2 linked regions of the Desulforamulus hydrothermalis Lam5 = DSM 18033 genome follow. The protein of the gene in region 1 interacts with the protein of each later gene in a pairwise test. Links are inferred from orthologs where the notes say so. Each region holds a gene or a part of one and is shown on either strand. Other genes may lie near its edges. The genes, in order: DESHY_RS06185 and mobA.

Region 1 (15,375 bases):
TCGGGGACGGAGTTTTTAGTTTTTTAAGGGGGTGAAATGGCTTCGGGAAGCGGGTTGGTTTTTTTGACCAAACTAAAAATAAATAAATTAATATGGAGGTGGACAATGTGTCTGCTTACTGGGATGTTTATCATGAAACAATGTCTCGCGATCAACTGGCTGAGATTCAAATAAAAAGACTAAAACTGCTGGTGGAAAGGGTATATACGGCGGTACCTTTTTACCGGCAAGCCTTTCAGGCGAAGGGCATCACACCCGGCGACATTAAAAGCCTGGAGGACTTAAAACATTTACCGTTCACCACGAAAAAAGACCTGCGGGATACTTATCCCTTTGGTTTATTTGCGGTACCCCGCAGTGAGATTGTGCGCATGCACGCTTCTTCCGGCACCACCGGCAAACCCATTGTGGTTGGTTACACGAAAAAAGACCTGGATACCTGGGCGGACCTGGTGGCCAGGTGCCTGACCATGGCCGGCGGCACCAGAGAGGATGTGGTGCAAAATGCTTATGGGTACGGCTTGTTTACCGGCGGTCTGGGTATTCATTACGGTGCGGAACGGCTGGGTGCTGCCATTGTGCCTATTTCCGGCGGCAATACCGCCCGCCAGCTGATGCTGATGCAGGATTTCGGCACCACCATATTAGCCTGTACCCCTTCCTATGCCATGTACCTGGCGGATGAATTACATGCACAGGGTATTGACCCCGGCAGCCTGCGGTTAAAGGCAGGAATTTTTGGCGCGGAACCTTGGTCCAACAACATGCGGGCACAACTGGAAGACAAACTGGGCATTACCGCCCATGACATATACGGCTTAAGCGAAGTGCTGGGGCCCGGTGTGGCAATGGAGTGCCCCTGCAAAAACGGCCTTCATATTTTTGAAGATCACTTTATTCCGGAAATCATTGATCCGGAAACTGAACAACCCCTCCCCTACGGGCAGAAGGGTGAGCTGGTATTCACCACGCTAACCAAAGAAGGATTCCCGGTCATCCGTTACCGGACCAGGGATATTTCCGCCCTTTACCCGGAAAAATGCGCCTGCGGCCGCACCCACCTGCGGATGGAAAGAATAACCGGCCGCACCGATGACATGTTGATTATCCGGGGTGTCAACGTTTTTCCGTCACAAATCGAAAGCGTACTGCTGGAGTTTGGCGAAACAGAACCCCATTACCTGTTGGTGGTTGACCGCAAGGCAGCCATGGATGACCTGGAAATTCAAGTGGAATTATCTGACAAAATGTTTTCAGATAAGGTGGCCGGTTTGGAAGTTTTGGAAAGAAGATTGCGGGAACGCATCTTAAGTGTCTTGGGGATTTCTGCTAAAATTAAATTAGTGGAACCCAAATCGCTGCCGAGAAGTGAAGGAAAAGCGAAAAGGGTGATTGATAAGCGGGAATTATAACGTGAAACAAAGGAGGTTGTATTAGTGCGAGTACAGCAAATATCCATTTTTTTGGAAAACAAGAAAGGCCGCCTGGCCAAAGTGACCGAAGTGCTGGGAGAAAACGATATTAATATTCGTGCCCTGTCAATTGCCGACACCACCGACTTCGGCATTCTCCGCTTGATAGTCAACAAACCCCAGCAGGCCTACCAGATTTTAAAGGAGGCGGGATTTACCGTCAGCACCACCGATGTTATTGCGGTGGAAGTAACCGACCAGCCCGGCGGTTTAAGCAGTATCCTGCGTCACCTGGATAAGGTGGGCATCAATATTGAATATCTCTATGCCTTTGTTACTCAAACTACCACCGCCGCTTTAATTGTCTTCCGGGTGGAACAAGTGGACGAAGCCATCAAAGTGCTGCAACAGAACGGGGTTCGTATTGTGCCGGGGGACGAAGTTTACCGGATGTAATAAAAACCCCCTGTGGGGAGGTTCAGACTGTAGACAAAGGTTGTAAAACAAAGCGAGATGGTTTTATGATCCCCTGCCGGTGCGTAGACCGGAGCCAAAGGGGATCATAAACTACCGGTAATGTTTGTCGACACCCTGAACCTCCCTGTGGGGGAAGTTTTCTTAAGAGGAAACGAGATGGATAAAAATACCCTTAGAAAACAAATGCTGGCTGCCCGCAGCAGCCTGACGGAACAGGCCAGACAAGACAAAAGCAGGCGCATCACAGAACAATTGCTGGCCCTGCCGTGTTATCAAACAGCCCGAACCGTTATGGCATATTTAGATTACCGCAGCGAAGTGGCCACCGAACTGCTCATTACCCACGCCCTGCAAGCCGGCAAACGACTGGCCGTACCGGTAGTAAACCGGCAGGATAAAACCATGCTGCCCTCGCTGCTGGAAAACTTTCCACAGGATCTTGTACCGGGGCCTTACGGCATCCGGCAACCGGCCCCCGGCAGCATCCGGCCGGTGCCGGTACAGGAGCTGGACCTGGTGCTTGTGCCAGGGGTTGCCTTTGATGCCCGGGGCAACCGCCTGGGTTACGGTGGCGGTTACTATGACCGTTTTTTGCCGCGCTTAAGGCCGGATGCCAGAGCAGTGGGGCTGGCTTACCAGCTTCAGTTAAGCGGCTGCTTATCATCCTGCCTGGGCCCCCATGATCAGCCGGTACACATGGTAATTACTGAAAAGGGAGTGCTTGTTTGCCGGCCTGAGCCGCCGGCCGGCTGATAACAGCCGCTTAGGGTTGTGGCGCAACCGGCTGTTTAATCCGGTTGATTTTGCGGCTCAGGTATTCATCTAACCGCTCCACATACTGACGGGGTTCTTTGGCATTATACTGGTTGACCAGGCTGTGGGTCAAAGGATTTACCCACTTAGAACCAGCCCCCACGCCCAAACCAATAACGGTTTGCCTCTCCTCTATCATCTGAATGTTATAAATACAGGCATGACCCGGCAGGGTATAACCTATATTTTCTAAATTACCCACCATTTGTTTCTGGCGGTACATATAGTAGGGCTGCAAACCCATGCCTTGTGCTGCCCGGGCGGCTTCTTCCCACATGGCGGCGGCCTGGGCGGCATCTGTAAGAGAAAACTCAGCCAGCCGCTGTTTCAGGTGAGAGGCTCTTTTCAAGGCCAGGGCATGTACTGTCAGATTTTCCGGTTTAAGCTGCCGCAGGTGACGCATGGTGTGTGCCACATCCTGCACCGTTTCCCCCGGCAGGCCGATAATAATGTCCATATTGACGGTGTTAAATTTGTAATGGCGGGCTTCCTCCGTAGCCCGGTAAATGTCTTCAACCGTATGGGAACGCCCTATGGCGTCCAAGGTGTGCTGTTGCATGCTTTGGGGATTGATGCTGAGTCTGGTAACCCCCTGTTGGGCCAGCACTGCTAAAACTTCCCGGGTCAGGGTATCCGGACGGCCCCCTTCCACCGTTATTTCCACCGTTTCGTCTGTGCGTAAATACCGGTTGACAGACGCCAACAGGCTGCTCAATTGATCCACCCCCAGACTGGTGGGGGTACCGCCGCCCAGATAAACGGTTTGCACGTGCAACCCCCGGGCCTGCAGGGCTTCTCCCACCTCCCGGATTTCTTTCAGCAGGGCATTTAAAAAGGGTTCCACCAGGGTGCGGTGCTGCTTGATGGAATAAGAAGGAAAAGAACAGTACAGGCAGCGGGTAGGACAAAAAGGGATACCGATATAAACGCTAACCAGCCGGGCGGCCGACGTGCCGGACAATAAATAAGGGCGTTGTGTTTTGGCAATGGCGGTAATTAAAGCGGCTTTTTCTTGTGCCAGGGCATACTTTTCTGCCAGGTAACGCTCAATATCCGTGGCCGGCCACCCCAGGTCAAACAACCGGTGCACTACCTTGGTGGGCCGGATACCGGTCATAATGCCCCAGGGAGAGGGCCGGCGGCCGCTGTAGGAAACCAGCAGGCGATAAACCGCCAGGCGGGCCAGTCTTTTTAATTCGTTTTGCTTCTCGCCGGGCAGCCACGGCTGGCCGGTTTCCCGGTGAGCCACGGCCATACCGGAGGAAAAAAGTTGTGCTTCGGCCCAGAGGTTACCGTCCTGGTCATTTAAGATGAGTTGAATGGTCAAATCTCCTTCAGCGGCGGTGGAAAACCGGGCGCCGGGATAAAACAACCAGATAATATCCTGAACAGTGCCCAGGTAGCTGTAAGCTGTGTCAGATAAACCAATAATCAACGTTTAACGCCCCTTTGTTTATTTTTATTACCGTTATGCAAAAAAATACATAACAGTCACTGGAACAGGCAGGATATTTAGACAATGTAATGTAATAATAACACAAAAAAGATGTTTCAGCTTGTCAATAAAAACTGTAAGGTGGCACCAATGGCACCCCGGTAACGGCTTCTCCCGCGCCTGAGGTGGGACGGGAGATAAAAAGCCACCGGCCCGGTTTTGCGACATCCTGAAAGAAATCTTGGAGGGGAGAAGTCTATGGCTGAGCAAAAGGAAAAAATCATTAAGCTGCTGCAGGAAAAGGCCTCAGAAGGTAAGATTTCTTGTACGATGGCCCGGCAAATTGCCGCTGCATTGCAAGTTCACCCCAGAGTGGTGGGGGATCTTTGTAATGAATTGAAGATTAAGATTAAGGCCTGTGAACTGGGCTGCTTTTGAGCGGAGGGGTTGTTTTGGAGTTATTCAATGTACTGACAGTACAGCAGGCCCGTACAACATTAGCGGATCATTTGACTGTGCGAACCAAGGAAACCGTTGTGCCGCTGCTGGACAGCTTGAACCGCATCTTGGCCCGGGATATCACGGCCCGGGACGATGTGCCCGGATTTGACCGCTCCACCATGGATGGTTATGCCGTAAGGGCGTGTGACACTTTTGGTGCCAGCGAATCACTGCCGGCCTACCTGGATGTGGGTGGCGAAGTGCTGATGGGTCAGGCTGCCGACGGCACCCTGCAACCCGGACAAGCCTGGCTGATTCCCACCGGCGGCATGTTGCCGGCGGGTGCCGATGCGGTGGTGATGGTGGAATACACTGAGGAGTTGGACCAGCGCACCATTGGCGTAACCAAGCCGGTGGCGCCGGGCGATCATGTGGTGCGGCGGGGTGAAGATGTGGCGGCGGGGAGTCTGGTGCTGACGGCAGGCCATCGTTTGCGGCCCCAGGATTTGGGCTTGCTGGCGGCGGTGGGGGTAACCCGGGTACCTGTCAGGGAGCCGCTGCGGGTGGGCATATTGTCCACCGGCAATGAATTAATTCCCCCTACCCAGCCTACCACACCCGGCAAGGTGAGGGATATCAATTCATACACCCTTTACGGCCAGGTGGCTGAAGCCGGCGGCCTACCCACCCTGTATGGCATTATTGAAGATGATTTTCAATCTCTTTACCAGGCTGTAGCAAGGGCGCTGGCGGCAAATGATCTGGTGCTGATTTCCGGCGGCAGCTCTGTGGGCACCCGGGATGCCACAGCAAAAGTTATTGCCGCCCTGGGCAACCCGGGGGTGCTGTTTCATGGAATAGCCATTAAACCCGGCAAACCTACCATCGGGGCGGTGGTGGAAGGTAAACCGCTGTTTGGCCTGCCCGGACACCCGGTTTCTGCCATGGTGGTATTCGACCTGCTGGTGCGGCCGCTGGTTGAATCTGCCGGTTTGCTGCGGCCGCGCCAGAAGTTTCCCCTGCGGGCCGCGATCACCCGCAATATTCATTCGGCCACCGGCCGGGACGATTTTCTGCGGGTAACCCTGCGCCGCCAGGCCGATGGCAGCCTGCTGGCTGATCCGGTTATGGGCAAATCCGGGCTGATCAGCACAATGGTTAAGGCGGACGGCGTAGCTCATCTGCCCCTGACCAAAGAAGGAGTAGAGGCTGGCGAACTGGTTGATGTGTGGCTGTTTTAGGGCAAGAAAATAATATTTAAAACAGGAGACATGATCATGAGAAATAAACGAGATGTTTACCTGGATGACCGCCCCTGGGAAGCGGCTCTGGCGGGCCTGCTGGAACACCTGGAAGCCATTGGTTACCTGGTGCCCGGGGTGCCGGAAGAAGTGCCGGCAGAGGACGCTCTGGGCCGGGTTACGGCAGAACCGGTCTTTGCCCGCCACTCTTCCCCCCATTACAATGCTTCCGCCATGGACGGCATTGCGGTGGATTCTTCTCTTACCTTTGGTGCTTCGGAAGCATCACCCAAGCAAATTCGGTTGGGCCCGAGGGCCCAGGTGGTGGATACCGGCGATCCCATGCCGCCCGGCTGTGATGCGGTGATAATGATTGAGGATGTTCATTTTGTGGAAGACGACTTGTTTGAAATAACCTCAGCGGCAGCACCCTGGCAGCATGTGCGGGCCATCGGGGAGGATGTGGTAGCCACCGAAATGATTTTGCCGGCCAATCACCGGATCCGCCCGATGGATATTGGCGGCATGCTGGCGGGCGGGGTTACCGGCGTGAAAGTTTATCCCCGGCCCCGGGTGGCCCTGTTGCCCACCGGTACCGAACTGGTTCAGCCGGGTACAGATTTAAAACCGGGCGATATTGTGGAGTACAACACCCGGGTATTGGGTGCCATGGTGCGCAGCTGGGGGGGCGAGCCCCTGCGCTGGCCCATTACCGAAGATAATTGGGACAGCCTGCAGAATTCCCTCCTGCATGCGGTTGAACAGGCAGATATAGTGGTGATTAATGCCGGTTCTTCCGCCGGGCGGGAGGATTATACGGCCCAGTTGATCAGGGAGTTAGGCACCGTGCTAACCCATGGGGCGGCCATTAAGCCGGGCAAGCCGGTTATTCTCGGGGAAGTGAAGGGCAAGCCGGTCATCGGGGTGCCCGGGTACCCGGTATCTGCCTACCTGGTGATGGAGCTGTTTGTGCAGCCTCTGGTGTATAAAAAACTGGGCTTAGTGCCGCCGGCACCCGCCACAACCGAAGCCATAATCTCCCGCAAAATGCCTTCGCCCATGGGCGTGGAGGAATTTGTCCGGGTTAAACTGGGACAAGTGGGAGAAAAAATAATTGCAACCCCTATTTCCCGGGGGGCCGGGGTAATTATGTCACTGGTCAGGGCAGACGGTATGTTGCGGATACCCCGCCTGTCGGAAGGTTACCGGGCCGGCGAAACCGTAACCGTTGAGCTAATGCGGCCGCTGGCGGAAGTGCGTCAAACCACCGTGGTTATCGGCAGCCACGATATGGCTCTGGATGTGTTGGCCAATCACCTGCGGCGCAAGTTCCCGGACGCCGGCCTGGCCAGTGCCAACGTGGGCAGCCTGGGCGGCCTGGCGGCCATCAAACGGGGCGAATGCCATTGTGCCGGTACCCACTTGCTGGATGAAGATACCGGGGAATATAACATTAGCTATGTGCAGCGGTTGTTAGGCGACCGCCCGGTGATCCTGCTCAACCTGGTTTACCGGCAGCAGGGCTTGCTGGTAGCTAAAGGAAATCCTTTAAATATCAAAGGGTTGGCAGATTTGGCCCGGGAGGGTATTCGCTTTATTAACCGCCAGCGGGGAGCCGGTACCCGCATTTTGCTGGATTACCGTCTTAAACAGCTGGGTATTCAGCCGGACAGCATTTACGGCTATAACCGGGAGGAGTATACCCACATGGCGGTAGCAGCAGCGGTGGCCAGCGGCTCGGCGGACGCCGGGCTGGGTATTTTGGCGGCCGCCAATGCCCTGGGGCTGGACTTTGTGCCGGTGGTGGAAGAGCGCTACGACCTCTGCATTCCCGGCGAGTACTGGGACACCCCGTATATCAAACGCCTGCTGGAAGTACTGGCCACACCGGAATTTAAGCGTCAGGTGACCGCCCTGGGCGGTTATGATTTGCGAAACTGCGGTGAAATTATGTATCGCCAGGGGATTTAGCGGATGAGTAAACGAACGGATGGCGAAAAAAAAAGCCGTCCCCTGGCAGAGCTGTTCCAGCCGGGATGTAAAGTTTGGCTGGAGAGCGGCGGCACCAATTTTGGGGATGGCCTTTATTACCTGTTAATGAATGTTAAAGAATATGGTTCCATTTCCCAGGCAGCCCGCAGCATGGGTATGTCCTACCGGGCTGCCTGGGGTAAAATTAAAACTGCTGAGAAAAACTGGGGCATTAAACTGGTAGAAACCCAGGTGGGGGGAGATGCCGGCGGCGGGGCCACCCTAACGACGGACGGCAACCGGCTGCTGGCATGCTACGGTGTTTTCCGCAGCAGGTTAGAACAGGCGCTGGCGGAAATTTTCCAGGACAGCTTCAGAGCAACTTGATGACTCGGTGCCCGGCACTTGAGTCAGGTCTGACAAAGTAAAGTCAAGGTGGTTTGGTGATCCCCTGCCGGCCACTTATCGCAGCACCGGTCATAGCGAATCATCGTGCTGTCGGTGCGTAGACCGGGGCTAAAGGGGATCAAAAAACCACAGTTAATGTTTGTCGATACTCTGCTCAGGTAACCGGTACCTGAGTTTAACCCAGGATTCTGGCAGGATAAGTATACACATTCATACGCTCGCTTTTAGCAAATCCAACCACTGTGATGCCCAGCTTTTCTGCCATGGCCAGGCCCAGGTCGGTGGGGGCGGAGCGGGATACGATGACAGGCAGGCCCATCTTGCCTGCTTTAATAACAATTTCCGCAGAAACCCGGCCGCTGAAAACCAATATTTTATCATGCAGGGGGATGCGGTTTAAAAAAGCCCGGCCAAAGATTTTATCTACCGCATTGTGACGCCCTACGTCTTCATAAAACAAAATTACTTCGGTGGGGGCGCACAGGGCAGCGTTGTGCACGCCGCCGGTTTCTTTAAACAGCACGGACATTTGCTCCAACCGGTCGGATAAATCCCATACCTGTCCGGGGGTTACCAGCAGGACGCCGGTTACTTTATTCATGCTTTTGGCATCATTGACAAAATAAAACACCGGACGGCCCCGGCCGCAGCAGGAAGTGATATTTCTTTTGAGAAATTTGGACTCGGCATCGCAGCCGGGGGCCTGGACGGTGATCAGGCCCTTTTCCTCATCAACGGTAATGCTTTCAAGCTCTTCCGGTGACTGCAGCAAACCTTCTGAGCATAAAAAGCCGACGGCCAATTCTTCTAAAGCCTGGGGGGAGCAAACCATTGTGACAAATTCTTTGCCGTTAAGAAACAGAGTAACGGGTACTTCCCGGGCCACCACATCTTCTGTAACAAAAGCTTTATCGCCCTTAATGCGAACGATCTTTTGAGTTGCTTTGTTAATTTGCCAAACCATCTTTCAACCCCCTGTCAAACGCCCTGAACTTTACTATATTGTAACCCAGCCAATCTGTCATGTGAAGATTTGATCAAGTCAAGAGGTGAAAAAGATGTATAAAATCGGAATTATAACCATGAGTGACAAAGGTTCCCAGGGATTGCGGGAAGACACCAGCGGGGCTGTTATCCGGGAAATGGCAGCATCTCTTGGTACGGTGGAGCAATACCGCCTGGTGCCGGATGACCCGCAAATCATTCAAGATACACTAATTGAATTTGCCGACGTCCACCGGTTAGACCTGGTTCTTACCACCGGCGGTACCGGCCTGGGGCCGAGGGATCATACTCCCGAAGCCACCCTGGCGGTAATTGACCGCCAGGTGCCGGGCATTGCCGAAGCTATCCGGGCGGCCAGCCTGGCGAAAACCCCTAAGGCCATGTTATCCCGGGCGGTAAGCGGCATCAGGGGAAGCACCTTAATTATCAACTTGCCTGGCAGCGTAAAAGGTGTCAGAGAATGCCTGGCGGTGGTGTTGCCGGTGCTGCCCCATGGCCTGGAAATACTCAGCGGCAGAGGCGGCGAGTGCGGTCAGCCCTAATATAAGTTTGTTGCCGACAGCCCGAAGATTTGTTTAGTTTGCCGGCGGAGCCGTATCTACGGGACTTTCCGGCCTAATTTGTCTGGGCCCACGACCGAAATTTTTAGGAAAATTTAATTTTTGTTGCATAAAAAATCCAGCAAAATGGCAACAATAATGATTGGGTGGCAGACAATTTAACAAACCCTGTAAATGTAATGTAGAAGGAGAAATTAAAAGATAAATACCCTTAATTTGGATTTTGGCACAGTTAAACCGTTATATTCTGTTGCCCGGGTGTTTGCTTTTAATTTTCTTGTTCTGTATTATATTTACTGGGTGTTAGCACTCAATATTAATGAGTGCTAACAAACCAGCCACGTATATTAAAAAACCTTAATATATTTAAAAGGAGGGTTTTTTGTGATTAAACCATTAGGCGACAGGGTAGTTGTTAAGGCGCTGCCCCAGGAAGAAAAGACCAAGAGTGGCATTGTTCTGCCGGATACTGCCAAGGAGAAGCCCCAACAGGGTGAAGTTATCGCTGTAGGTCCCGGCCGTCTGCTGGAAAACGGTCAGCGTGCCGCGATCGACCTGAAAGTTGGCGACAAGGTGTTTTTCTCCAAGTATGCCGGAAATGAAGTTAAGATTGATGAAGAAGAATATTTAATTCTGCGCGAAATGGATATTCTTGCCGTCATTGAATAAATTAACACCTAAAATTTTTATCCGTTATTAGTTCTGATATCAAAGGAGGTCGTGAACCTTGGCTAAAGAAATTATTTTCCGCGAGGATGCTCGCAAAGCGTTGGAGAGAGGCGTTAACGCACTGGCCGAAGCTGTTAAAGTAACCCTTGGCCCCAAGGGACGCAACGTAGTTATCGACAAAAAATTCGGTGCACCTACCATTACCAATGACGGTGTAACCATTGCCCGGGAAATTGAGTTGGCTGACCATTTTGAAAACATGGGCGCCCAACTGGTAAAAGAAGTTGCCACTAAAACCAACGATGTGGCCGGCGACGGTACCACCACAGCCACCGTACTGGCCCAGGCTTTAGTACGGGAGGGCCTGAAAAACGTTGCTGCCGGTGCTAACCCCATGATTATTAAACGGGGTATTGAAAAGGCCGTAGAAAAGGCTGTAGAAGAAATTAAAGCTATGGCTAAACCCATTGAAAGCAAAGAAGCCATTGCTCAAGTGGCTACCATTTCTGCCAACGATGAGTCCATCGGCAACCTGATTGCCGAAGCCATGGAAAAAGTAGGTAAAGACGGCGTTATCACTGTTGAAGAATCCCAGGGTATCGGCACCACTCTGGAAGTGGTAGAAGGTATGAACTTTGACCGGGGCTATATCTCCCCCTATATGATCACCGATACCGATAAAATGGAAGCTGCGCTGTCTGATCCCTATATTATCATTACTGACAAAAAGGTTTCCTCTGTTCAGGAAATCCTGCCTCTGCTGGAGAAAATTGTACAAACCGGCAACAAGCCTGTGCTGCTGATCTGCGAAGACCTGGAAGGCGAAGCACTGGCTACCCTGGTGCTGAACAAACTGCGTGGCACCCTGAATGTAGTTGCTGTTAAAGCCCCCGGCTTTGGCGATCGCCGCAAGGCTATGCTGGAAGATATCGCTATCCTGACCGGCGGTACTGTAATCACCGAAGAAGTGGGCCTCAAGCTGGACAAAGCTACCCTGGATATGCTGGGTACCGCTCGTCAGGTTCGTGTTAAGAAAGAAGAAACCATTATTGTTGGCGGCGCCGGCGATCAGGCTAAAATCGAATCCCGCATCGCTCAAATTAAGAAACAAATTGAAGAAACCACTTCCGATTTTGACCGTGAAAAACTGCAAGAGCGTCTGGCTAAACTGGCCGGCGGCGTAGCTGTTATCCAGGTTGGCGCAGCCACTGAGGTAGAAATGAAAGAGAAGAAGTTGCGCATTGACGATGCTCTCAACGCAACCCGGGCTGCAGTGGAAGAAGGTATTGTACCCGGCGGCGGTACCGCTTATGTAGACATCATTGACAGCCTGGATGCCGTGCAAGCCGAGGGCGACGCCAAGACCGGCGTGGATATTGTGAAGCGTGCCCTGGAAGAACCTCTCCGTCAAATTGCCAACAACGCCGGCCTGGAAGGTTCCGTGGTAGTTGAAAAAGTAAGGGCTGCTGCTAAAGGCGTCGGCTTCAACGCTATGACCGAGCAGTATGTAGATATGATTGCTGCCGGCATTGTAGACCCGGCTAAAGTAACCCGGTCTGCTCTGCAAAACGCTGCTTCTATCGCTGCCATGATCCTGACCACCGAAACCCTGGTATCCGAGAAGCCCGAAAAAGAAGCTCCCGCCAATCCCATGGGCGGCATGGGCGGCATGATGTAAGGCAGGATTTGTATAGGAGCGTATTGTAACCATATTGGGCATGAATATGACCACATTGGCCTCATAAAGGCTATGTGGTCATTATTTTTTTATCTGATGCAAAATGAAATAAAGTAATAAAAAGGATTTATTGTAAAATAAAAGAATAAAACAATATAAAAACAAAAAATTTACAATATTTAACAATTTGATTTTAACTGATGCAATTTTTTAATAAGGGGAGATACAATGTTCCCAGGACATGAGGTATTTAATGAATTGGCTTTTTTAGAAAAACTTGATTTAACATTTGACAGATATAAGCATAAATTTGATGAATATGACAAGGCAAATTCTTATTTATTTTCTAGATTTGCATTGTTTAATGAACCGGTTTATCAATTAATATTACATTCAACCGGTGTTTCCCTTATGTTGATAGCATCAGTTGTGGTTCCTCTTATTATGTTAAAAAAAGATATAAAAGATATAAAGGAAGCTTCAAGAAATGTAACTGAATATCTAAAGACAGGTGATAAAGTTAAACTGGACGGCTGCTTAGGAGAATTTTTAGGAATATCAGAACAAAAATTAAAAATCAGATTTAAAGATACTGTTATCTACATCCCGTTTGAAAGGGCTTGGAGGTTAAATAAATATGAAGGTAAAGCTAAAAGGGTGAATAAATATATACATCGCCCAAATCCCAAGGTTGCCAAAGCTAAAGATTATCTATGTGAGTTATTGAATTTGGATGAAACAGAATTACCTCCTGTAGTTAAGTCAAAAACTCTTATTGTTTGTGACAAACATGCTGTCTGTAATAACCTAACTAATATTTGTTTTGGTAATATTCCTTTTACCAATATTTTGCCGGCCGGTTATTATAATAAAAAGGATGAATTCGAAAGAATAGGTTCTGATCCTTTACAAAGAATGCCTGTGGTTTGTTTTACAGCGAGTATGGGAAATGCCATAGAAATGATTCAAAATGACCCTGATATTAAATCGGTTGTTATTTATAAAACTCAAAAATTGAAAGGTCATTTTACTTCACTCAGGGAATTACAGAAAAGATTAAATAATATCATTGTACTAGGAGATATAAGTGATATTGATTTTGATGATATAGGATATTTTTTATCCCTTAATTTTCGGATTCATTCATGGACACCGGAGGAACTTGGAAAATTAACACTTGCAGAGCCGTCTCCCAGTAATAATCATTTTACCAGGAGTCGTAGGGTATTGAAAGCTTTGGTAAATCAAAAATGCCATATTGTTAATACACAAGCATTAGAAGAAAACATTATTGAGGATATTAAACATCGTTTGGAAAAAATCAGGAAATCACATTTTGAAAGTGATTTTAAAGTACCCTTTATCAGTAAGAGTTATTCTCTATTAACATATTTAAGGACAATGCCTTTATTACTGAGCGAAGAACAATATGCTTTTTGTCAAACCACAGTTAATCAATTGGAAGAATTAAAGACAGAAATGTTTATGGCGGTGAATAAGCTAACCTTTAATGATTTTGGGTTTGTTATAGAAGGATTAAAGAGTCTTATAAATTTTTACACAAAATATCATTCGAAGCACAGAACCTTTACTGATTTGGTTAAAACATTAAATTATAATGATTGTATTGTTGTCAATAAGGATAACCAAAAAGAAATTTTAAGAAGATGGTTAAAAGCAAACTGCTTCAACTGTCGACCTCAAATAATATCTTTAAACGAATTTAAAACTACTAAAAGCTTTTTTAATAAGGCTATTTTTTCCGGTTGGTTTGGAGAGAAGCATACGAGAATTTTTCTTAATCCGTCATCTAATGAGCAGTATCTAATACTCTATCCGTTCGAGGAAAAATGGTTTAGAGCAAGCCAAGAAAGATTAAACAATAAATTAAAAAAAGTCTCCTGCAATTTAACAGGACAAAATGTAAAACACGAACTACAAGCGGAAGAAGATGACATGGATACATATATTGGCAACGCTTTGAATTCTTTGGGATATATAAGCAATACCGCTTCTAAATTACAAGTCGGTGAGGTAAACCCGACTACTGAAGCATATTTTGTTGAATTTGAAGAAGAATATGTAGCGTTTTTAACGGATGGATATAATTGTAGGTGTCTAAGTGAAGAAGAGGAAAATGTCATTAAGAAAAAAGTAAAAGAGCTAAATACCAATGACAACCTTATTTTTATTAAAGACTCAAGCGAAGATATTTTTGAAAAATTAGTTAAGACTGTTGAAGAATCAAATCCCCATATTAAAGAATTGGTTTTATTATCAGGATTATGGAGAACCGCATTACAAGAATTTAAAGCAAAAACCCGGTATAGTTACGAAAATATTCAAAAACTTCTTAAAAAACACGGTGTATCCAGGGTAACTGCAACAATTAAATCATGGATTAATGATGAAAGTTGTATCGGCCCCGAAGATGATGCAATCAGGGCAATTACATTGATGACCGGTCATCAGGAGTTATTGGTTAAAACGGAAGAAGTAATAACTGCATGTAAAAAAATCAGGGCTTTACATGTACAGCTTGGAAGATATTTAGCCAGGTCGGTGATATCTTCATTAATGGCAAATTCAATCAATCAGGAAGATGATATGTTACAAAAAATTACAGATGACCTTACCAAATATGTCCAAACGGTAACGGTAAAGAGGATTTCCAAAGAAAAGTTTATTGTCCCGGTCGGCAGAACTAACAGGCTGCTAGACAAATAACCGTGGCTGAGGTGACGATTTGTGGTAAGAATGATTCCTCCCTATACACATGCAAATATTAAAAGTGTAGCCGAAAAAAAAATATTTCAATTAATTAAAAACGAAGCCGGTCTTGACGGTTGGGTTTGTCTTCATTCCCTGGGAATAGCCAGGCATATGTTTAAAGCTGAAGGAGAAATTGATTTTATTTTACTCGGTTCGGGAGGTCTGTTTTGCCTTGAGGTCAAAGGGGGTCGAGTTAAACGTGATGCCGGGTTTTGGTTTTTTACCGACAGGTATGGCTTCATAACGAAAAAAAAAGAAAGCCCTTTCAAACAGGTAGCATCGGCTTTATATTCATTAAGGGAAAACATAAACCGGGAATTTGGCAACTCTTTTAACGATTGTTTATTCGGATACGGTGTTTTGTTTCCGGACATTGAATTTAGTGTTGAATCACCTGAATGGGATAATCAAATTGTATATGATATTTCTGACAGATTAAAACCGTTTGGGAAATATCTTAAAAGGTTGATTGGTTATTGGAATGATAAACTGC
Region 2 (15,269 bases), on another replicon or contig:
GCAGTTGGTCAGGCAGGTGGTAAAGGCGTTATTCACTACGTCAGAATCCTTGGGCAAATAGCTGGCATAAGTAATCATAATAGCAAAGCAAGATACTCAAATCAAAGAAAATCTGGCCGTAAGCAGCTGTCCACACGTTGTAATCCAACAACCGGCTAAAGTCAGGCTCAAACAAGAAGTTTAAACCTGCGGCAGCACCGGGCAAGGTTATGCCGCGGACGGTGATAAATACAACCATAAAAAACAAGACAGGAATTAAAATTTTGGCTACCCTTTCGATACCGGCCTTAACACCGGCGTAAATGGAAATAAACGCAACGGACCAAACTAATAATAACGGAACTAAAATCTGGGTATTAAGACCGCCCAGTTCGAAGGGACCGCCGGTAAGTTTCAGGTATTGGCCAAAGAAAAAGTCTTTAGGCGCATCGCCCCACGCCTGCGTAAAGGAAAAACCGACATAAGACAAGGCCCAGGCAATAACCACCACGTAATACACCGCAATAAAGAAACATACCAGTATCTGCCACCAACCTAACCATTCCCACTTGCGGTTCATACGGGCCAAAGTAAGCGGAGCCCCGCCCCGAAACTTATGACCGATACCAAACTCCAAAATCATTATAGGAATCCCTGCGGTTAATAAAGCAAAAAGATAACAGAGAAAAAAGATACCGCCGCCGTTATCAGCCGCCATGTAAGGGAACCGCCAAATATTGCCCAGCCCTACGGCTGACCCTACGGCTGCCATAATAAAACCAAACCTGGTGCCCCATTGTTCACGTTGTCCCAACTGTCATACCCCCTCATTAATTAGTAATTTATCAATACCGCGGGTAAATTTATGTTTAAAGTGTCAAGCCCCCTTTCTAAACACATGTGTCACTAATTGAACAATTTTTTGTACTTTTAATTTACGACACTTTTTTAAAAATACCTGCAAAATTATGTGTCTAGATTTTTGACATAGTTTAAAATATCATGCTTTTTTCATGTATAATTTATTGACACAAAAGGCCGGCTGTTGTTGCAGCTGCTCAAAACCTGAAAGGCCGGTAGTCCCGGCCTTTCAGAGTGTCGCCAAACATTATCGGTGGTTTATGATCCCCTTTGGCTCCGGTCTACGCACCGACAGGGGATCATAAAACCACCTCATTTTGTTTTACAACCTTGGTCTCCTTGGTCTACAGTCTGAAAGGCCGGTAGTCCCGGCCTTTGTGTAATAAATATGGATATTAAATTAATCGTTACCCTCCGCTTGCCTGGTAACGTTATCTTCCGTTGATTCTTCCTGTGCTTCCTCAGCAGCTTGCTTTTTAGACTTGCGCCTTTTCAGCCATTCCACCAGCTTTACAATGGAAGCGCTCAGTTCAAACAGCAGATACATGGGAGTGGCCATCATTAAAGGAGTAATAATATCCGGTGAGGGAACCAGTACGGCGCCTGCCACTACTGAAATAAGGATGGCCATTTTACGTTTTTTCACCATCCACCGGTAATTGATAATATCCAGCTGGGCTAAGAGAAATACCGCCAGCGGCAGTTCAAAAATCACCCCAAAGGGCAAAATAAACATCATGGCAAAAGATATGTAATTGCCTATGGTCAGCATGGGCAACAGCTCCTCGCCGCCAAAGTGCAGCAGGAACTTAACCCCTATGTTAAATACTGAATAAAAAGCAAATAATATCCCACCGATAAAAAACAAATAAGAAACCACCACAAATATGGTGAAATATACCCTTTCCATTTTACGCAGGGCAGGCATGATAAAAGCCCAAAACTGCCATAAGATGATCGGCAGGGCAAGCAGGAAACCCATAAAAAAAGACAGTTTGATTTTGGTCATCAGGGCTTCCATAATACCTATGTAATGCATTTTATTGCCGGTAGCCAGCACCGGCTGAAGAATAATTTCCAGGATGCGGTCGCTGAAAAACCAACACACACATGCCATTATAAAGGTTGCCGCTAAAGAGATGATTAGCACCCGGCGGAGTTCCTCCAGGTGCTCCATCATCGTCTGGTCTTGATCTTCCAACAATACAGATACCCCCTTCTGTTCTGCAAGTAACCCCTGTTATACCTGATGTCTGCTGTCGCCCCGCCGGTATCCCTCCGCCCGGGCTATACGATCTAATGCAACAGTGGCCAAATCCTCACAAAACAGATCCACTTCCCCGCTCACCCGTTCATCTACGGTTTTTAGGTAAGTTTGACAGCGTTCACACAGGTATATACGGTATTGTTGACCGTCCTCCAGGGTAATAAACGAGGCCTGGGAAACGTTGTCTTCCTTGCAATAGGGGCACCCAATCCTCTTATAGCGCCATTCAGTTTCGCAGCGGCCACAGTAGAGCTTGCGTTGTCCCTGCTGACCCACCAGTTTGGCCATGGCAGGCAGATCGCCGCAAACGGGGCAATGACTGTGCAGCCAGTCTTGCAGCGGCAACCGGGCCAGCACCGCTTGTCCATAAGACTTTAAAAAGGGTCGGCAGGCAACCAGGGCAAGAAAATTTAACAAATCCAAGGGCATGCCCAGTTCCCGGGCCCAGTTTGCCTTTTGACCGTCCGGCCTGACCAGGGAGGCAGCAAAATCTCTCTTGGCCGTTGCAGCCATACTCTCTAAATTATGCAAGCATTGATCAGAAACAGGCTGCGGGCCCGCCTGCCATTTCCGGCAGGACCGGGCCACAACCATAAAACGGTTAAATAATTTCTCCCAGTCAAAGACCGGTGGAGCCACCGCTATAGCGGCATTACCTGCTTCCCATTGCTTGATCTGTTGAGGCTCCAAAACCACCTTCCACTCTAATGCCTCGGTAACATCTTCCTGTTCCAAAATTTCCAGATAAAAGTTAGCCAGATTTTCGGTATTGTCCTTGATTACCATTAAAGCATCTCCTTTAAGAGCGGTTTAGGCAGTTGCCCTGTGGTGGTTTGCCTCATGTTCCAGAATATTAAAGTTTTCTGCAATAAAGCAGTAAGCCAGGCAGCCGATGGACACCAGACCGATGCTTACAGCCCACTCCATAATTGAAGGGAAATACCAGCCGCCCAGAGCCGCAGACATACCGGTAAAGACCACGTTCATCCGGTTTAAAATTACGCCGCCGCTTACCAGCAAGCCAAAGGCAACCAGACCCTGGCGGGTATTGACCGTGTTGCTGAAGGCAATAATAATGGGAATAATCACACCCAAAACAATTTCCAACAGGAACATATTGCCTTCCAGGTTACCCTTAAATATCAAACCAAATACACCCCGGGCAGCCAGGTCGTATAGCTTGATGGCCAGGTAAAGCACCATAAAGGAAGCGGAAATACGAACCAAGCCACGCAGTACAGGTATCGGCACTTCGTGGTTAAAGGCCCGGCCGGCTAAAGTGGTTTCCAGGCAAGTCATGGCAGGCCCCACAAAGAAGGAAGAAATCAAAAACAACAAGCCGATATAGGGTGACCACCACAGCGGGTACAATTTATCCACCATGATCAGATATAACCCGCCCAGCGAGGACTGGTGCAGGGTGGGAAAAATGATTCCCAGAATCAGCAAGGCCGGTAAAGCCTTTTTAAACATGTTGTGGTACTTGGTGCCCACCTTTTCGGTAAGGATTTCGCCAAATTCCAACAGTTGGACGGTGGTATAGCAGGATACGCACCAGAACACTTCAAACAATACCGAGGTATGACCCCATGATACAAAAGGACGCCAGAAATTAAACCACTGGCCGATATCCATGAATAACCCGGCCATTACCAGCAGGTAACCCAGCAAAGAGGTTAACATAGCACTGCGGGCAATTGCATGGTATTTATTTCTGTGCAGCACATGTACAATAATGGCTGTACCGTAACCGCCCCCCGCCAGAGCCACACCGGTCAGCACGTCAAAGCCAATCCAAAGGCCCCAGGGCCAACGGTCGTTCAGGTTGGTAGCAGCTCCCAAGCCGAAAATCAGGCGGTAAACCATTACCACTACACCCAAGCCGGCCAGCAGGAGCAATATCTTGCGGGTGGGGGTCATGGTGAACCTCCACTTATATTCGGCAATTTCCTTCAATAATCCTTTATTTTCCGACATAATTGTCCCCCCAATCACCTTTGATTACACTTTCTTAACAAGTGTTTACATATGAACATCTTGTTTGCCGCTTTCCGAAGCCACCTGTTGACGGCGCTTGGTATAGTGGTACAAGACAGTCAGCAGAGTACCCCAGCCTACGGCAATGAAAGGTGTCCATTTCAGGAAATTATGGGAGTACTCCGGCAACGGCCTGGTACCCAGGTTGCGACGGAAGCCAAAGGTTTCAAAGGGTACGTCGGAGATATACAGCCACGAGGTACCGCCGGCTTCTTTTTCGCCCATGACATGTTTGATATATTTGGGGTTGCTGTTGATCCGCTGCCAGGCTTCTTTGAGCAGTTCATCCCGCTCGCCGAACTTCAAAGCGCCGGTGGGGCAGGTATCCACGCAGGCCGGCTGCAAACCATACCCCAGACGATCATATTTGCCCTTGGGATCAAAACAAAACTGGCATTTGGCAACCAGGGGGAATTGTTTATCCCACTGGTATTTCGGTATATCAAAGGGGCAAGCCAGCATGCAGTAACGGCACCCCACACAGAGGTGGGAATGGTAGACCACCGCACCTGTCTTGGGGTCTTTTTGCAGTGCTTTAGCAAAGCAGGCCGAAGCGCAGGCCGGGTGCTCGCAGTGCATGCACTGCCGCTTGGCAGACCTCATGGTGTAATCATTTGCTTTTTCCACCACTTCGATGCGTACCGTAGTGTAGGTATAGCCGTTCATTTCCGGCGGGCTGGTAAGCCCTTCTTTAAATTCAGGAACACCTGACGGCAGGTCGTTCCACTGCTTGCAGGCCACTTGGCACGCCTTGCAGCCCATACATCTGGTTATATCAACGAGAACGCCTTTTGGCACTTTTTACACCCCCATTAGCACTGCTCTTTTATTGTTTGCCGGCTTTCTTGATGTTGCACAAGAAAGCTTTGTATTCCGGTATACTGGTGTTCGGGTCACCGACACAGGGCGTCAGGCTATTGGCAGAAGCTCCCCTGGCAATGCCTTGATAACCAAAACACCAGGGCATGCCAACGATCTCAACTTCTTTTCCGTTGACCTTAAGGGGCAAGCAGACACCGGAAACAGCAACTTTGCAGGTGATTTGACCCCGGGCGGTTTCAATCACCACATCATCGCCGGTTTTTACGCCAATCTTTTGCGCCAGGGTCGGTGAAATATTGGCAAACATGTGAGCTGAAATTTCTGCTAAGGTCGGGCAGTTACGGGTGACAGCACCACTCTGGTAATGTTCAATAACCCTGTGGGTAGTGGCCACATAGGGGTATTGTTCACTGGCGGTTTCGGCCAGTTTGCTGAAATCACCCTTAAACCGGGTGGCCAAAGGCATATTTTGCTGCTTGGACAGGAGGTTTAGCACCGGACTCTCAATAGGTTCGTAGTGTTCAGGCAACGGGCCGTCCACCACACCCTTCACCGCAAACAGGCGGCCACGGCCTTCCTCTTGCATCAGGAAAGGTACAGTTTTCTCCGGTGGTACAGGCGTCGGCTGGCCGTCGGGATCCTTGGGCGGATCGGCCGCCTTAAAGTCCGGTACATCGGCAGTAACCCACTTGCCGGCCAAGGCATCCCATTTAACCAAGGCCTTTTTGGCATTCCAGGGGTTGCCGGCCGGGTCGGCAGAACAACGGTTATAAACAATGCGGCGGTTGGCAGGCCAGGCAAAGGAAAACTGCGGGTACAGCCCCAAGCCGGACTTATCTTTAAGCAATTTTCGCTTGGCAGCCACCGTACCGGCTTCTTTGTCCAAGGCCCAGTAGCCGCTGTGAATCCAGCAACCGCAGGCGGTGGAACCGTCATCTTGCAGCTTGGCAAAGCCAGGCAACACTTGTTTGGTTTTAACATCGTAGCCGTTAATCTCGACAGCCACCTGTTCAATATTGGGTTCATCTTCGCCGGGCCGGTCGTAATTCCAAACCATGTTTAACATGGGCTCAGGAAACTTGCCGCCGCTCTGGTATGCTTTTTTGACAGCCTTAAACAGCCGGTCGGCAATCCATAGGTCGCTTTTCGCTTCACCCGGCGGATCCACCGCTTTGTAGCGGAACTGCAACCAGCGGCCGCTGTTGGTAACCGTACCTTCTTTTTCGTATGACATGGCAGCCGGCAGCAGGAAGACCTCTGTCTTGATTTTGGTCGGATCGGCTCCCGGCCGGTGCCAGAAAGCGGCTGTTTCGGTTTCGAATAAGTCTACCGCCACCAGCCACTCCAGTTTCTCCATGGCTTTGCGGGATTGTTCGGCAGACGGGCCGCCTACTGCGGGGTTTTGGCCCCAGGCAAACAAGCCCTTAATTTTGCCCTGATCCATTTGTTCAAAAATACCCATATGGCTGCGGTTTTTGCCGTCATGTTTGGGCAGCCAGTCAAAGCAAAAGTCATTTTCCGGCGTGGCTTTATCGCCATACCAGGCCTTTAACATACTGATTAAGAATTTGCCCCGGTTGGACCAGTAGCCGGTTTTCGGCACGTCCTTATCCAGGTAGTCCTGTAATTTGCTGTGCCGGCTGGCATAAATCATCGGGTTGTAACCGGGCAGCAGGTGATGCAGCATGGCCATATCGGTGGAACCCTGAACGTTGGATTCACCCCGCTGGGCGTTGACACCGCCGCCGGCAATGCCTATATTGCCCAGCAACAACTGCAAAACGGCTAAAGCACGGCAGTTTTGGGACCCATGGGTATGCTGGGTAATGCCCATGGCGTAAATTACGTTACCCGCCCTGTCCGGCTTGCCGGTGGAGGCAAATAAATCATAAGCCTGCCGCAAATTTTCCTCCGGCGTACCGGTGATGGCCGAAACCGTCTTTAGGTCGTACCGGCTGACATGACGCTTGAGAATTTGAAATACACAGTTAGGATCCTGCAGGGTGGGATCCTTCAAAATCGCTTCTTCCCGCAGGCCGTCCTTGGCCGGATCGCCCTCCGTCTGGTACTGCCAGGTTTTGGTATCGTAGACTTTCTTGCCGTCTTTTTCGGTTAAGCCGGAAAAAACGCCGTCTTCAAATTTATATTCCGGGTTAATCAAGAAGCTGGCATTGGTGTAATGCAAAACATATTCCTTAAAATACAAATTATTTTGAATTATATGATTAATCATTCCGTTAATAAACGCTATATCAGTGCCGGGCCGCAGACGTACAAACAGGTCAGCCAGGCCGGCAGATTTGGTTAAGCGCGGATCCACCACAATTAACTTGGCACCCTTGTCCCTGGCTTTCATAATCCAGCGCATGGACTGCGGGTGGTTTTCCGCTGAGTTGGAACCAATCATTAAAAATACGTCAGTATTGATAAAGTCGATAAAATGGTTGGTCATTACACCCCGTCCGAAAGAAGCAGCCAGACCGGCTACTGTGGAGGAGTGTCAGAGACGGGCGTGGTGGTCTATATTTAACAACCCCCACGCTCTGAACATTTTATGCAGCAGGTAGTTTTCTTCGTTGTCCAATGAAGCGCTGCCCAAGGCAGCCATGGCGGTGGTCCGGTTAACTGTTACACCTTTATCATCTTTTTCTTCAAATGTGGCATCCCGGGTAGCCTTAACACGCTTGGCAACCTCTGCCAGAACCCAGTCCCAGCTTTTTTCTTCCCATTTGGTGCTGCCGGGCGCCCGGTACAGCGGCTTGGTCACCCGCAGCTTGTTGATGACACGGTTGCCTTTCTTTTCAACAGTATTATATGCATCAATAATGGCATTGCCCTTGGAGCAGATGGTGCCTTCATTAATGGGGTGATCCGGGTCCCCTTCGCAGTATACAATTTTATTATCGTTGTTGGTATAAAGGATAATACCGCAGCCGCAGCCGCAAAAAGCGCAAACTGTATAGGTTTCTTTAACTTTTCTGATTTTGGCCGGTAATTTCTCGCCCGTGATTTTATCATGGGACTCAGAAGCCAGGGCAGGGCTTGCCACCAAGCTCAGCCCGGCCGTCCCCAGCCCAAGATTTTTTAAAAAATCGCGCCTGCTTATTTTTCTCATGTAACCTTAACCCCCTCGGTTTTACCGGGATTCTTTGATATGGGTTGTTATTTGTCTGATTCTTCCTTTTCCTTGGCAGACTTCTCTTTTTCTTTTTTCTCTTCTTGTTCAAAGCTGGCCGAAGTTGCCCGCCTGAACTCACTGACTGTTTTGCCCATGGCTTTACCAACCTCGGGCAGCTTGCCGGGTCCGAAGATAATCAAGACCACAATTAAAATAAGGAACAAGTGGGTTGGTTGAAAAATTCCCTCGAAGAAGACGTTCACGCCCCTTTCTGTTATGTTGTGTTTGGTTTTGCCGGCAGATTGTATCCGGCAACCTGTATTAAGTTATGCTTGTATTCATTATGCCAACAAACATGCTGCTTGGCAACATGAATATAAAACGCTGTCTGAAAATTTAATAAACTTATTGTCGTTTAACACGGGGTCCGGGAACTGTCTTACATCAGGGGACCGGTTTATCCATCACCGCCTTTGCAAAAAAAAATTGTTCAAGTATAATAATAATATATTTTCCGAACAATTAAAAAATACTGGAAATGCTGTTAGCAATAATATGGGTTAAAATATTTTTACTGCCAGGCCAGTTCTTCTTTAATCGCAATCTTTATGGCATTGCGGATTTTTTTCACAATTTAAAGTCGTTAACTAATAAGCATGGGTAAGCAAATATTATAGAAAGTGTGATTAACAGTGACTGATCAAACTAACTTTGCCGCAGTTATTCTGGCCGGCGGCAGCAGCCGCCGCATGCAAACCAATAAAGCCCTGCTGCAGATAAACGGCAAATCAATTATGCAAATAATTATTGACCGCCTGACACCTTATTTTAAAGAAGTAATCATTATCAGCAACCAACCTCAAGTTTATGCCCGTTTTGGCTTGCCTGTTTATAGTGATATTTTTCTCAACCAGGGCCCCTTGGCTGGCATTCACAGCGGCCTTACTCACATCTCCTCAGCCGGGGCTTTTTTTACAGCCTGTGATATGCCTTTTATTGACCCCCGGCTGGCCTGGCAGTTGACTCAACTGCTGCACTCTTATCAAGGGGTTGTCCCCCGGCTGGGCGCTTTTCTGCAACCGCTGTACGCAGCCTACAGCAAAGAGTGCTTGCCTGCGGTGGAAAAATCCTTGCAAAACGGACAGCCAAAAATAACATCATTTTATCAATGGGTTAACATAAATTATTTTGATTTTGCACAACACCCAGAGTATAATTGGGATCGCATTTTCTTTAACGTCAACACCCCGTCTGATTATCAACAGATAACCGGCATAAAATAATAATTGTATGCCAATATAAGCAGGCTGCAGACAAAGGTGTAAATAACAACGCAGGGGTGTTTTTTGAGCCCCTGCCAATCTTGTCGAACTACCGGCAACAGCGCTTGAAAGCGAAAAGAGCTGCCCAAAAACAATAAAAAATCATCCCGTTTCACTATTAAAGTGGGACGGGATGATTGCCTTTTAAACTCTTGCGGCCGGAAACTTTACTTTATTCGGTCCTTTGGCTTTTCCTCAGGCTTACGGGCGGCTGCCGGCGCTGCCTGCCTGATGACATCCTGCGGGCGAAAAACGGCCGGCCTGGTGTTTCTCACAGCCACCGGGGTGCGCACCAGAACTGCCAGCATTTCTTTGGCATTAAAGGGGAATAAGGGCCACATATAAGGAACATCAAGGGATTTGGTACGAACCAGGTAGACCAGCACCAGCAGAGTGGCGATAATTAAACCCGGCAGCTTAAAAGCAGCGGCCGCCAGCAAGAGGAACAACCGGACAATCCTGATGGCCCAACTCATTTCGTAGCTGGGAATCATAAAGGATGCCACCGCAGCAATAGCAGTATACATTACAACTTCGGCATTAAACAATCCCACCGAGATGGCCACATCACCCACCAGCAATGCCGCGATGATGCCTGTTGAGGTAGCCAGCGGCGAAGGTGTATGTACAGTGGCCAGCCGGATCATATCGATGGCTAATTCCGCCGTCACAAACTGGCCGATCAGGGGTATTTTACCCGGTTCATTAGGTCCGATAAATCTTAGAGAGGGAGGCAGCAATTCCGGTTGGACGGCAAATAAAAACCATAAAGGCAACAAAAACAGAGCTGCCAGCACCCCCAGATAACGTACCCAGCGGATATATACTCCCACCGGCGGGCCTTGCCGGTATTCCTCTGCCGCCTGCAGATGATCCCACAAGGTACAGGGAGTAATAATCATGCTGGGGGAGGTATCCACCATCACTAAAATTCTCCCTTCCAGCAAGTGGGCCACCGCCACATCAGGCCGTTCGGTAAAGCGTACCTTGGGAAAAAGATGGCCGAATCTACCCGGTTGGATTAATTCTTCAATGGCCTTTTCTGCCATGGGTATACCGTCAATCTTAACCTTTTGCAAATTTTCCTTTACTTTTTTTACCAGTTCCGGGTTAGCTATATCTTCAATGTAAGAAATAACAATGTCTGTTTTCGACCGGGTACCCACTTGCATTACTTCATTGCGCAGGCGGGGGTCGCGCAGGCGCCTTCTGATAAGCAGTGTGTTCATTAAAATAGTTTCTACAAAACCGTCTCTGGGCCCCCGTACCACCTTTTCCAAATCCGGTTCCTGGGGCGCACGGGAAGGATATATCCGCAGATCAATAATTAAGGCCTGTTCCTCACCGTCTATTAACAGGGCCAGGGGACCGCTTAAAACCTGGTCAATGACCTTTTCCAAATCGTCGACCGCTTCCACCTGGATGTGATTGATGTGCTCGTTAAACAGTTTTTGCAAGCTGTTAGGGCTAACATCGCTTCTTTTTAGTTCATCCAGGTTGCGCAAAATTAATGCCATCACATCATCTTTAACAAAACCGTTAACAAAATACATGGCAATTTCTTTGCCGGCCACATTAAAACGCCTTAATACAATGTCAAAACTTTTACCGTAACCCAAGGTGCTGTTCAAGTAGGCAATATTTCTCTCTAAATTAGCCGATACTCTGGGTGCTTCTTTTACGGTTGCTGCCATTTAAAGCCACTCCTTTTTATAATTTCCTGCAAAGCCTTGGTGGTTACCGGCGCCCCCATATGATAGTCGTCCGCCCCAAGCATTTTGCCAACATCCCCAACACCCACCACTACAGGAAATGCCAGGCGGTTAATGATTCCTACCGTATCTCCCTGCAGCTCTTTGCCCCGGGTTGCTTTACCTTCTTTGGTCACTGCCTCCTGCACCACCTCGCCGGCAGCGGTGACCGAAACATCCACCCGAGCCGCCTCATGACAATGGGAATTAGATGCTACAGCCAGCACCCCCAGCACATTAATATCCGGGCAGTTATAAATCTCCAGCAGGGCTTTTTCCCCCTGCCCCTCGCCGGCTACCCCTTTATCGTCAAACATTACAATTACCGGGTCATGAGGAGCCGCCTTGATCAGTTCAAGCAACTGCTGCCCGTTCAAGCGGGTCGGATTGCCGGCAGACATCGAAATACACCTGGCCCCGATATTTTTGGCCGCCGTTTCCAGGGCGCGGCGGGCCGCCAAATCACCGTCAGTTACCAGGATGACATGTCTTTTCTGGTTCACCGCTAACACCTACCCCTTTGGTCTGAACAGCAGGGCCGCCAGGTAACCAAATACCACTGCCGCTGTCAGGCCACCCGCTGCAGCGTTGACGGCTCCCCGAAAAACCCCCCCCAGGCCGGTGCGACGCGCTTCCTCTATGGCACCCTGGGCCAGTAAATGTCCAAACCCGGTCAGAGGTACGGTGGCACCGGCTCCGGCAAAATCCACCAGCGGCTGGTAAAGTCCCAGGGCACTGAGAAAGACTCCGGCTGTCACAAAACCAACCAAAATATGCCCGGGCGTAACTTTATAGCTGGTTAAATCCATGATCAACTGCCCGATTAAACAAATAACACCTCCCACCAGAAAAGCCTTGACCAACATGAAGAACCCTCCTTAGCCCGCCTCTATGGCTACAGCATGGCCAATGCCGGGAATAGATTCTCCCTGCAGGCAGCTGCAAGTTGAAAGCAGGGCGCCGGTGCCGATACCCAAAAAATTTTTTATTTCACCCTGGTTGATGCGGTTCAGGATATATCCGCAGGTAACCACTGCGGAGCAAGCACAACCGCTGCCCCCGGCATAGGTATCACGGTTAAAGATTAACACCCCGCAATCTTGATAGTTGTCAAGCAGCTTTATTTCTCTTTGCTCTAACAGTTTTATCACCAGTTCCCGGCCATATAGGCCCAGATCACCGGTGACAATCAGATCATAAGCATCCGGCCGGCGCCCGGTATCCTGACAGTGCTGCAAAAGGGTCGCTGCGGCGGCCGGGGCCATGGCCGCCCCCATATCGCTGGCATCTCCTGTGCCAAAATCCATTACTTTGCCCACCGTGGCATGAGTAATGCGCGGTCCTTGACCCCGGGCTGCCAAAACTACCGCCCCGGCACCGGTAACTGTTTGTTGGGCCGATAAGGGCTTTTGCACGCCCTGCTCTGTGGGAAAGCGAAACTGCCGCTCAGCTGTAGCATAATGACTGGAAGCACCTACCAACACATAACGGGCAAATCCCCCGTCAATCAGCACACTGCCCAAAACCAACCCTTCATACATGGTGGCACAGGCACCGTAAAGCCCCAGAAAGGGTATGGCCAGATTTCTGGCCGTAAAATTGGCTGCAATAATTTGGTTGGTCAGGTCTCCGGCCAGCATAAAATCAATATCCTCGGTTTTTAAAGAGGTCTTTTGCAAAGCCAGCCGCATGGTTTCTTCCAGTATCTTTTGTTCCGCTTTCTCCCAGGTTTTTTCACCGTAATACATATCATCCAGAACTTTATCAAAGAAACCCTGCAGCGGTCCCTCTCCCTCCCGGGGCCCCACGATGCAGGCGGCAGCCAGGATAACCGGGGGATTACAGAAGGCCACGGTTTGCAAGCCAACTTTTTTCCCTGCCTTTATGTCATGACACCGCCCTTAAACTGTATTTTTAGAGCGAAAATACCAGCGCAATTAAACCCACCAGCCAGGCACTGACAATTCCAAACACCAGCACCGGGCCGGCAATGGAAAACAACCTGGCCCCCACCCCAAAAACCATACCTTCGCTGCGGAACTCCATTGCCGGAGCTACCATTGAGTTAGCAAAGCCGGTAATGGGAACAATCACCCCGGCGCCGGCATACCTGGCAATGTCATTATAGATGCCCGCACCCGTTAACAAAGCTGCCAGCAAGATCAATATTACTGTGGCGGCCAAACCGGCATCCTGGGCCGGCAGTTGCCGTGCCGCAAAAAAATCACACAACAGCTGTCCCATGGCACAAATGGCTCCTCCCGCCAAAAAAGCCATGACCCCGTTTTGCACCACCCGCGGTTTAGGCTTAACCTGCTGCACCAGCTTTTTATACATTTCTTGCTGCATTTCAAAGAGATGGGGGAATTTCATGGTTTGTTTCGCCACCCCTTACTGTGATAGTTTTAGGGACACCTGTTAAGGGTGTCCCTGCAACCGCTGGATGATGATCCCCTTTGGCTCCGGTCGATGCTCCGACAGCACAATGATTTGCTCCCATCCAAACCGGCCCTCCTGTCCGGTTTGACCGGCGCCCACTTCCCGCCGTCGCCACCCCAACGGCTGTTTCGCCACATCAAGTGCTGTTCGATAAATTGCTGGCAGGGGACCACAAAACCACCTCAATTTTGTTTTACCACCTTTTCTACAAGCTGTAGCGACACCTGTTAATTTTAAATTGCAAACTTAAAGGTATTATGTGTTAAACACTTAATTTTATTCTTTTCCCTTCAGGCAAATAAAAACCGGCAGCTTACCCCAACGAATCAGCTGCCGGTTTGTTGTATTAATTCTTTTAACTTTTTCAGGGCCTGGCGTTCCAGTCGTGATACCTGTACCTGTGAAAGACCCAGCCGGAGGGCTACTTCAGACTGTGTCTTATCCTCAAAAAATCTCCATAATAATATCTGCCTGTCCCTTTCCGGCAGTTCAATCAACAGTTGCTTAACCGCCAATTTTTCCAGCCAGGGAGCGTCACCGTCCGCCTCACCGCTTAACTGGTCTAAAATATAAATGGGATCACCGTCATCTTGATGCAGCGTTTCGTAAATTGAAGTGGGGGTTTGGGCAGCTTCCAGAGCATTGACAACTTCTTCACGGCCAAACCCCAGCTCGTCAGCAATTTCATTGATGGAGGGTTCACGCCCCAGTCTGGCTGTCAGGCGATCCCTGGTTTGCTGGATTTTATAGGCTGTTTCCTTTAAGGAACGGCTTACCTTGACCGGACTGTCATCCCGTAGAAAGCGTCTTATCTCACCCACAATCATAGGCACCGCATAGGTGGAAAATTTAACATCATAGGACAAATCAAACTTGTCTATGGCCTTCATTAATCCGATACAGCCGATTTGAAACAGGTCTTCCAGCTCGTAACCACGATTATTAAAGCGCTGCACTAAATTAAAAACTAATTTTAAATTGCAGTTTACCAATCGTTCCCTGGCTTCTGTATCCCCGGCCTGAGCTTTTTTTAACAGTTTTCTCATCTCTTTGTCGCTAAGCAGGGGAAAACGGGGAAGATTCATTTCCAGTAACCTGGTTGAACTCATAGGCAGCCCGCCTTTGTTTTAATTTGCCCGGGCTTTGGCTTTGCGCATTTTGATGTGTTTAAACATGATTACTGTGGTCCCCTGACCCGGCGCAGATACCACCTGCAGGCGATCACTGAATGAACGCATGAAAACAAAGCCCAGTCCCATTCGTTCCGGGTCGCTGGAGTAAGCCGGCTGCATGGCCAAATCAATGTCAGCAATGCCGCAGCCCTGATCCACCACCTGAATTTCAATGCCGCTTTTGTAAATAACAACTTTTACCTGTACCGTTTCGTCCGGTTTATTGCGGTAACCATGAATAATTGCATTGCCCACTGCTTCTGAAACAGCTACCTTTATTTCTTCTAATTCGGGCAAAGTATAATCCAGCTGCGAGGCAAAAGCTGCCACAGCCACCCGGGCAAAGGCCACATTTTCCGGTTGGCTGGCAAACTCCAGGGTACACCGGTTAAGCATCTTCACCGCCACCACTCCTTTAAACAATCTTGCTCAATGCCTTGGGCTCGTCAGGATAATCTTCCATAATCTGCAGCAGGCCGGACAGCTCTAATATTCTTTTCA

Evidence for each region.
Region 2: the proteins of DESHY_RS06185 (region 1) and mobA interact in binary tests that used the Escherichia coli proteins (3 or more experiments, as listed by UniProt). The link is inferred for Desulforamulus hydrothermalis Lam5 = DSM 18033 from one-to-one orthologs.

Annotation. Positions count from the first base shown.
Region 1 is NZ_CAOS01000008.1:203,883-219,257, reverse strand. What follows is about bases 3,837-6,704. They hold DESHY_RS06185 (molybdopterin molybdotransferase MoeA), read left to right. Parts: upstream 3,837-4,589; coding sequence 4,590-5,819; downstream 5,820-6,704. Other genes in these bases: DESHY_RS06180 (molybdopterin biosynthesis protein), read left to right, coding at 5,856-6,704; DESHY_RS06190 (hypothetical protein), read left to right, coding at 4,396-4,575; hemZ (coproporphyrinogen dehydrogenase HemZ), read right to left, coding at 3,837-4,137. Also shown: DESHY_RS06210 (phenylacetate--CoA ligase family protein), read left to right, coding at 108-1,412; DESHY_RS06205 (ACT domain-containing protein), read left to right, coding at 1,437-1,868; DESHY_RS06200 (5-formyltetrahydrofolate cyclo-ligase), read left to right, coding at 2,046-2,642; more of hemZ, read right to left, coding at 2,653-3,836; more of DESHY_RS06180, read left to right, coding at 6,705-7,790; DESHY_RS06175 (winged helix-turn-helix domain-containing protein), read left to right, coding at 7,794-8,177; formate dehydrogenase accessory sulfurtransferase FdhD, read right to left, coding at 8,374-9,162; DESHY_RS06165 (MogA/MoaB family molybdenum cofactor biosynthesis protein), read left to right, coding at 9,257-9,745; co-chaperone GroES, read left to right, coding at 10,148-10,432; groL (chaperonin GroEL), read left to right, coding at 10,491-12,110; DESHY_RS06150 (DrmE family protein), read left to right, coding at 12,339-14,837; DESHY_RS06145 (nuclease-related domain-containing DEAD/DEAH box helicase), read left to right, coding at 14,868-15,375. UniProt on the Escherichia coli protein: Catalyzes the insertion of molybdate into adenylated molybdopterin with the concomitant release of AMP.
Region 2 is NZ_CAOS01000013.1:124,609-139,877, reverse strand. The notes cover bases 7,810-10,571. They hold mobA (molybdenum cofactor guanylyltransferase), read left to right. Parts: upstream 7,810-8,776; coding sequence 8,777-9,367; downstream 9,368-10,571. Other genes in these bases: DESHY_RS10720 (spore germination protein), read right to left, coding at 9,574-10,571; DESHY_RS10740 (twin-arginine translocase TatA/TatE family subunit), read right to left, coding at 8,129-8,347. Also shown: DESHY_RS14760 (SLC5/6 family protein), read right to left, coding at 1-36; DESHY_RS14755 (SLC5/6 family protein), read right to left, coding at 41-793; twin-arginine translocase subunit TatC, read right to left, coding at 1,241-2,044; DESHY_RS10765 (formate dehydrogenase accessory protein FdhE), read right to left, coding at 2,081-2,893; nrfD (NrfD/PsrC family molybdoenzyme membrane anchor subunit), read right to left, coding at 2,918-4,084; DESHY_RS10755 (4Fe-4S dicluster domain-containing protein), read right to left, coding at 4,130-4,942; more of DESHY_RS10720, read right to left, coding at 10,572-11,100; spoVAEA (stage V sporulation protein SpoVABEA), read right to left, coding at 11,085-11,660; spoVAE (stage V sporulation protein AE), read right to left, coding at 11,670-12,023; spoVAD (stage V sporulation protein AD), read right to left, coding at 12,036-13,019; spoVAC (stage V sporulation protein AC), read right to left, coding at 13,072-13,530; DESHY_RS10695 (hypothetical protein), read right to left, coding at 13,576-13,782; RNA polymerase sporulation sigma factor SigF, read right to left, coding at 13,923-14,705; spoIIAB (anti-sigma F factor), read right to left, coding at 14,724-15,170; spoIIAA (anti-sigma F factor antagonist), read right to left, coding at 15,184-15,269. UniProt on the Escherichia coli protein: Transfers a GMP moiety from GTP to Mo-molybdopterin (Mo-MPT) cofactor (Moco or molybdenum cofactor) to form Mo-molybdopterin guanine dinucleotide (Mo-MGD) cofactor.